2 regions of the Kitasatospora sp. NPDC034035 genome follow, and region 2 is predicted to be linked to the other one. Evidence: riboswitches for the same ligand, from Rfam matches in the RefSeq annotation. Region 2 holds a riboswitch; the other holds the start of a gene.
What was found. A riboswitch is a leader RNA that binds a small molecule or an ion and turns the genes downstream of it on or off. The one in region 2 is predicted to bind thiamine pyrophosphate.
Positions count from the first base shown of each region.

Region 1 (3,382 bases), on a different contig from region 2:
CCGAGGGTGACCTTGGTGGTGAGGGTCTGGCCGTTGCGGGTGTACTCGACGTCGACGGTCTCGCCGGGCTTGTGCGTCCAGATCCGGCTGACCAGGGCGGGGCCGTTCTCGATCGGCACGCCGCCGAGCTTGGTGATGACGTCGCCCGGCTTGAGGCCGGCCTTGTCGGCGGCGCCGCCGGGGGTGACGGCGGGCTGGCCCTGGATGTCCTTGGTCTGGATCTGCGCGCCGTCGCCCTTGTAGTCGTCGTTGCGCAGCACGTCGAGCTTGGCGTAGACCGGCTTGCCGGTCTTGATCAGGGTGTCCGCGACCCACTTGGCCTGGTTGATCGGGATGGCGAAGCCCAGGCCGATGCTGCCGGCCCGGCCGTTGGCGGAGGCGTTGGACTGGATCGCCGAGTTGATGCCGACCACGGCGCCGCCGGAGTCGAGCAGCGGGCCGCCGGAGTTGCCGGGGTTGATCGAGGCGTCGGTCTGCAGGGCGTTCATGTACGAGGCCTGCGAGCCGGTGTCGTCGCCGGAGGCGACCGGGCGGTCCTTGGCGCTGATGATGCCGCTGGTGACGGTGGACTCCAGGCCGTACGGCGCGCCGATCGCGACGGTGGCGTCGCCGACGTTGACCTTGTCGGAGTCGGCCAGCGGCAGCGGGGCCAGCTTGCTCTTCGGCGGGTTGTCGATCTTGACCACGGCGACGTCGTAGCCCTCGGCGTGGCCCAGCACCGAGGCGTTGTACGAGGTGCCGTCGGCGAACTTGACGGTCAGCTTGCCGCCGTTGAGGGTCGGCGCGACCACGTGGTTGTTGGTGAGGATGTGGCCCTCGGTGTCGAAGACGAAGCCGGTGCCGGTGCCGGACTCGCCGTTGCCCTGCGCCTTGATGGTGACGACGCTGGGCAGCGCCTTCTGCGCGATGGCGGCGATCGAGCCGGGGGAGGGCTCGTTCTTCTGGGTGTCGCTGGCCTGGACGGTGGTGCTGCGGTGGTCGTCCGCGGAGCTGCTGCTGTCGTTGCGGTCGGCCACGGTCACGCCGAGCGCGCCGCCGGCCACACCGGCGACCAGTGCGACGGCAGCGATCAGGGCGACCAGTGCGCCGCGCTTCTTGCGCGGGCCGCCGCCGTCCGGGCCGCCGGGGTAGTCGGCCGGGTAGCCGAGCGGGCCCGCCGGGCCGCCGGGGTAGCCCGCGCCGCCGGAGGTGGCGTCGTGGGTCGGGCCCCAGCCGCCGAGCGGCTGGCCCGCACCGAACGGGTGGTGGCCGTGCGCGGCGGGCGTGCCGGGGGCGGCCGGGGTACCGGGGGCGGCTGCGGCGGCGCCGTACGCGTCGTGCGCACCGGCGGCGGGGACGCCGTGGGTCGGGGTGGCGTACGGGTTGGCGGCCGGCGGCAGCGCCGGGGCCACGGGCGCTGCCGCCGGGGCCACGGGCGCGGCGGGCGGCAGGACCGGCGGCGGCGCGTCGATGTACCCGGTGGCCGGGTCGACGGCGTGCTCCTCGGCGACCGGCGCGGCGGGCGCCACCGGCGGGGCGGCTGCCTCGGGCGCGGCCGCCGGGGCCTCCGGCGCGGGGACCTTGGTGAAGGCGACGGTGGGCTTGTGCCCGCCCTCGGCCGGGACGGTCTCGGCCGTGCCGGCCTCGCCGGTGGCCGCCTCGGGTTCGGGCACCCGACGGAACGCCATGGTCGGCTTGTGCCCGCCGTCCGCCGGCGCCGCGTCCGCCGGGGCGGCCTCGGCGGTGGCCGCCTCCGGCTCGGGGACCCGGCGGAAGGCCATGGTCGACTGGTGCCCGCCCTGAGCGGGGCCTTCGGAAGCGGACTCAGCCGCCCCCTGGCCGGCGGGCTGCTCCCCCTGCGGCCCGGTGGGCCCAACCTCGCGCTCGGTGCTCACGGACGACCTCCATAGCTGGCAGAACCAAGGACCATAGTTTTTCGCACTGTCGATTCGATTGCCGTAAGGACCCCTCTGAAGAACTCATAAGAATCCTTAGCCGGTGCCGACGGCCGAGGGCTCCCCCCTCCCCGCCGGGCGTCCCGCGATGCGGACCGCGCACGCCCTGGCCTTGGGTGTTCACCCCTGTGCCGGTTAGCCTGTCGCTCCAAACTGACACGCGGGAGCTTGGACCGACCAGGCTGAGAGTGCGCATGTCGACCGTACGCCACGCGAGCGAGGCGGACGGTCGAGGGGGCGCTGACCGCCGGAACCTGTCCGGGTAATGCCGGCGTAGGGAGTATCGGCCATGCCGTCTGCTTCGTCATCCTCTTCTTCGGACGCTGCCGCGTCCAAGGATTTCCCCGAGTCCACCGCTGCGGCGACCACTGCCGCGGCCACCACGGCGACCGCCGTGCGGGACCGTTCCGAGCGCGTCGAGGCGCCGCTGGTCCTGGACACCGAGCCGCCGCGCACGCTGCGCTTCCGGGACCACTTCGCGCTCTGGATGAACCTGGGCGTCAGCCTGATCGGCTTCTCGACCGCCGCCACCGTGCTCGGCGCCCCCGGCAGCGAGCTGTCGCTGGCCGCCGCGGTGACCGCGATCGTGGTCGGTACGGCGGTCGGCACCGCGATGCTCGGCGTGGCCGCGCTGATCGGCGCCCGGACCGGCGCCCCCGCGATGGCGAACCTGCGCGGGCTGTTCGGCACCCGGCTGTCGTACCTGCCGACGGTGCTGAACATCGTGCAGTGCGTCGGCTGGGGCGTGTTCGAGCTGCTGACGATCTCGGCGGGCGCCCAGACCGTCGCCCACACCACCGGCTACCGCTGGCTGTTCGTGCTGCTCGCGGGCGCCCTGACGACCGCGCTGACCATCTGGCCGCTGGGCTCGATCGCGGTGCTGCGCCGCTTCGTGGCCGGGGCGGTCGCCGTCGCGATGGTGTACTTCACGGTCCAGCTGGGCCGCCAGGGCGTGCCGGACCCGGGCGCCGGCAACTGGCACGGCTTCCTGGGCGCGACCGACGCGATGATCGCGGTGTCGATCTCCTTCGTCCCGCTGGCCGCCGACTACACCCGGCACTCGCGCACCCCGCGCTCGGCGTTCTGGGGCAGCTTCTCCGGCTACACGATCGCCCAGGTCTGGTGCTACGTGCTCGGCCTGATGGCGCTGCTGCAGTCCGGTGGCGACCCGAACAAGCTCTTCGACTCCTTCCTCGGCGTCTGGGCCGGCTGGCTGTTCCTGCTGGTGCTGGTGCTGCGCGAGACGGACCAGTCGTTCGCCAACGTGTACTCGACCGCGATGTCGGTGCAGAACCTGCTGCCGCGGGTGGACCGCCGGGTGCTGAGCGGCGTGATCGGCGTGCTGACCACCGTGCTGGCGCTGCAGATCGACCAGTTCACCGACACCTACTACAGCTTCCTCGGCCTGATCGGCTCGGTGTTCGTGCCGCTGCTGGCGGTGCTGGCGG
Region 1 is NZ_JBVISA010000020.1:100,489-103,870, reverse strand. It holds gene ACZ52J_RS26570 (S1C family serine protease) at 1-1,874, opposite strand, end outside; TPP riboswitch at 2,085-2,231, shown strand; gene ACZ52J_RS26565 (purine-cytosine permease family protein) at 2,224-3,382, shown strand, end outside.
Region 1: it holds a riboswitch for thiamine pyrophosphate, as region 2 does, so the genes downstream of both, ACZ52J_RS26565 (purine-cytosine permease family protein) here and thiO (glycine oxidase ThiO) in region 2, are expected to answer to the same signal.

Region 2 (3,382 bases):
TACCCGGCGACCGCCGACTTCAGCGGAACCGAGGGGTCCGCCGCGCGGGCCGGGTCCAGCGCCGCACCGCGTTCGATCAGCTTCCGTCCCTGGGTGAGGTCGCGCGGCCGGTCCACGGTCAGCAGCGCGCTCGGCACCCCGTCGCGCAGCCAGAGCACCGCCCAGGAGCCGTCCTGCGGGCTGCCGCGCCACAGCGGCTCGTCGCCCTCGGCGTGCCGGCCCACGTACTGGACCATCCGCCCGAACTGCTCCGACCAGAAGTACGGCACCGGGTCGTACGGCGGCGCGTCCGCACCGAGGACGGCGGCGGCCGCCGCCTCGCCGGACTGCAGCGCGTGGTCCCAGTGCTGGACGGCCAGCCGGCCGCCGGCCCGGGCCGAGGGGTAGCTGACGCAGTCCCCGGCCGCGAAGACACCGGGCAGGCTGGTGCGCAGCCGCGCGTCCACCACGACGGCGCCGGTCCCGTCCAGTTCGACGCCGGAGCCGGCCAGCCACTCGGTCGCGGGCCGGGCGCCGATGCCGACCACCACCTCGTCGGCGGGCAGGTGCGAGCCGTCCGCCAGCAGCACCGCGCCGGGCTCGACGGCGGCCACGCCGACCCCGCAGCGCAGGTCGACGCCGGCCTCGGCGTACCAGGCGGCCATCGCCGAGCCGATCGCGGTCGGCAGCGCGCCGGGCAGCGGCGCCGGGCCCGCCTCGACCACGGTCACCTCGCAGCCCGCCTCGCGGGCGGCGGTGGACACCTCGGCGCCGATCCAGCCCGCGCCGACCAGCACCAGCCGCAGGCCGGGGCGCAGCAGCGCGCGCAGCGCCAGCGCGTCGTCCAGGGTGTGCAGCAGGTGGGCCCGCTCGGCGCCGGGCAGGGCGCGCGGGACGGCGCCGGTGGCGATCACCAGCGAGCCGTACGGGAGGTCGCCGTCGTCGGTGTGCAGCACGCCGGGGGTGAGGCCGGTGGCCCGGCGGCCGGTGCGGACCTCGATGCCGAGGTTCGCGTAGTCGATGTCCAGGGTGGTGCTGTCGCTCTTGCCGAGCAGCACGTCCTTGGAGAGCGGTGGCCGGTCGTACGGCGCGTGCGGCTCCTCGCCGACCAGCGTGATCCGCCCCCGCCAACCGCCCTGCCGCAGCTTCAGGGCGCACTGCGCCCCGGCCAGCCCGGCCCCGACGACGACCACCTGATCCGTCCCGCTCAGCTCTGCCACGCCCGTCACTGTACTCAGCGCGACGCCACCGCTTCCGGGCCGTCCACCCTTCGTTCAGGCGCGGCCTCGCGCCGAGCGGCCCCCTTCCGCCTCCCCCTGTCCACCCTTCGTCCGGCCCTTCGGCCGGGCCGGGCCCCGGCGTTATGGTGGGGACACCATCACGGGAGCCCGGCGAACCGGGCTGAGAGGCGGGCTGGCACGGCCTGCGACCGTCCGAACCTGATCCGGGTCATACCGGCGAAGGGAGAAGAGCAGCTTTGACACGCATGCCATCAGGCGCCCCACCCGACGTCCTGGTGATCGGCGGGGGCATCATCGGCCTCGCCGTCGCCTGGCGGGCGGCGCAGCGAGGGCTGCGGACCGTCGTGGTCGACCCCACCCCCGGCGGCGGGGCGGGCAAGGTCGCGGCCGGGATGCTCGCCCCGGTCACCGAGCTCCAGTACGGCGAGGAGCCGCTGCTGCGCCTCGGCATGGCCTCCAACGAGCGGTACGCGGACTTCGTCGCCGAACTCACGGAGGCGAGCGGCGGCCAGGACACCGGCTACCGCCAGTGCGGCACGATCGCCGTCGCGCTGGACTCCGACGACCGCGAGGAACTGCGCGAACTGCACGCCTTCCACCGGCGGCTGGGCCTGGACTCGACCTGGCTGACCGGCCGGGAGGCCCGCAGGCTGGAGCCGATGCTCGCCCCCGGGGTGCGCGGCGGCCTGCACGTCGCGGACGACCACCAGGTGGACGGCCGGCGGATGCTCACCGCGCTGCTGTCGGCCGGGGAGCGCGCGGGCGTCGTCGTCCGGGCCGCCGAGGCGGTTGAGCTGCTGGTCGAGGGCGGCCGCGCGGTCGGCGCCCGCCTGAGCACGCACGAGACCGTGACCGCCGACCAGGTCGTGCTCGCCGCCGGCCCGCACAGCCACCGGCTGGCCGGTCTGCCCGAGGGCGTGCTGCCCGCGATCCGCCCGGTGAAGGGGCAGGTGCTGCGCCTACGGGTCCCCGACGCCTACCGGCCGTTCCTCTCCCGCAACGTCCGCGCCGTGGTGCGCGGCCGGCACATCTACCTGGTGCCGCGGGAGAACGGCGAGCTGGTGATCGGCGCGACCACCGAGGAGCAGGGCTACGACACCACGGTCACCGCCGGCGGGGTGTACGAACTCCTGCGCGACGCGCACGAGTTGGTCCCGGGTCTCACCGAACTCCCGCTCGCGGAGACCTCGGCCGGTCTGCGCCCGGGCTCGCCCGACAACGCGCCGCTGCTCGGCCCGACGTCACTGCCCGGGCTGGTCGCCGCCACCGGCCACTACCGCAACGGCGTGCTGCTCACCCCGGTGACCGCCGACCTGCTCTCCGAGTACCTGGCCACCGGCGAACTCCCCGAACTGGCGCAGCCGTTCACCCCCACCCGGTTCTCCCCCGCCCCCGCTCGCCCCACCACGAAGGCCCTGGCATGACCGAGATCGCACCGAACGAAACCGGCCCGAACGAGACCGCACCGAACGAAACCGGTCCGGACGAGATCGCACTGACCGTCAACGGCAAGCCCCGCGAGGTGCCGGCCGCGACGACCCTCGCCGAGGTGGTGGCCACCGTCAGCCGGGCCAACTCCGGCGTCGCCGCCGCCCTCAACGAGGCCGTGGTGCCCCGCAGTTCGTGGTCCGAGACGCCGCTGACCGCGGGCGACCGGGTCGAGATCCTCACCGCCGTGCAGGGAGGCTGAGATGGCCGACGACCTGCTGACCATCGCCGGGACGAGCTTCTCCTCCCGGCTGATCATGGGCACCGGCGGCGCGCCGAGCCTGGAGGTGCTGGAGCGCGCGCTGCTCGCCTCCGGCACCGAGCTGACCACCGTCGCGATGCGCCGGGTCGACGCGGGCACCCAGGGCTCCGTCCTGGACGTGCTGACCCGCAACGGCATCCGCGTGCTGCCCAACACGGCCGGCTGCTTCACCGCCGGCGAGGCCGTGCTGACCGCCCGGCTGGCCCGCGAGGCGCTCGGCACCGACTGGGTGAAGCTGGAGGTGATCGCCGACGAGCGAACCCTCCTGCCGGACCCGATCGAGCTGCTGGACGCCGCCGAGACCCTGGTCGACGACGGCTTCACGGTGCTGCCGTACACCAACGACGACCCGGTGCTGGCCCGCAAGCTGGAGGACGTCGGCTGCGCCGCGATCATGCCGCTGGGCTCGCCG
Region 2 is NZ_JBVISA010000017.1:55,908-59,289, forward strand. It holds gene ACZ52J_RS23740 (NAD(P)/FAD-dependent oxidoreductase) at 1-1,208, opposite strand, end outside; TPP riboswitch at 1,350-1,462, shown strand; gene thiO (glycine oxidase ThiO) at 1,466-2,644, shown strand; gene thiS (sulfur carrier protein ThiS) at 2,710-2,910, shown strand; gene ACZ52J_RS23755 (thiazole synthase) at 2,912-3,382, shown strand, end outside.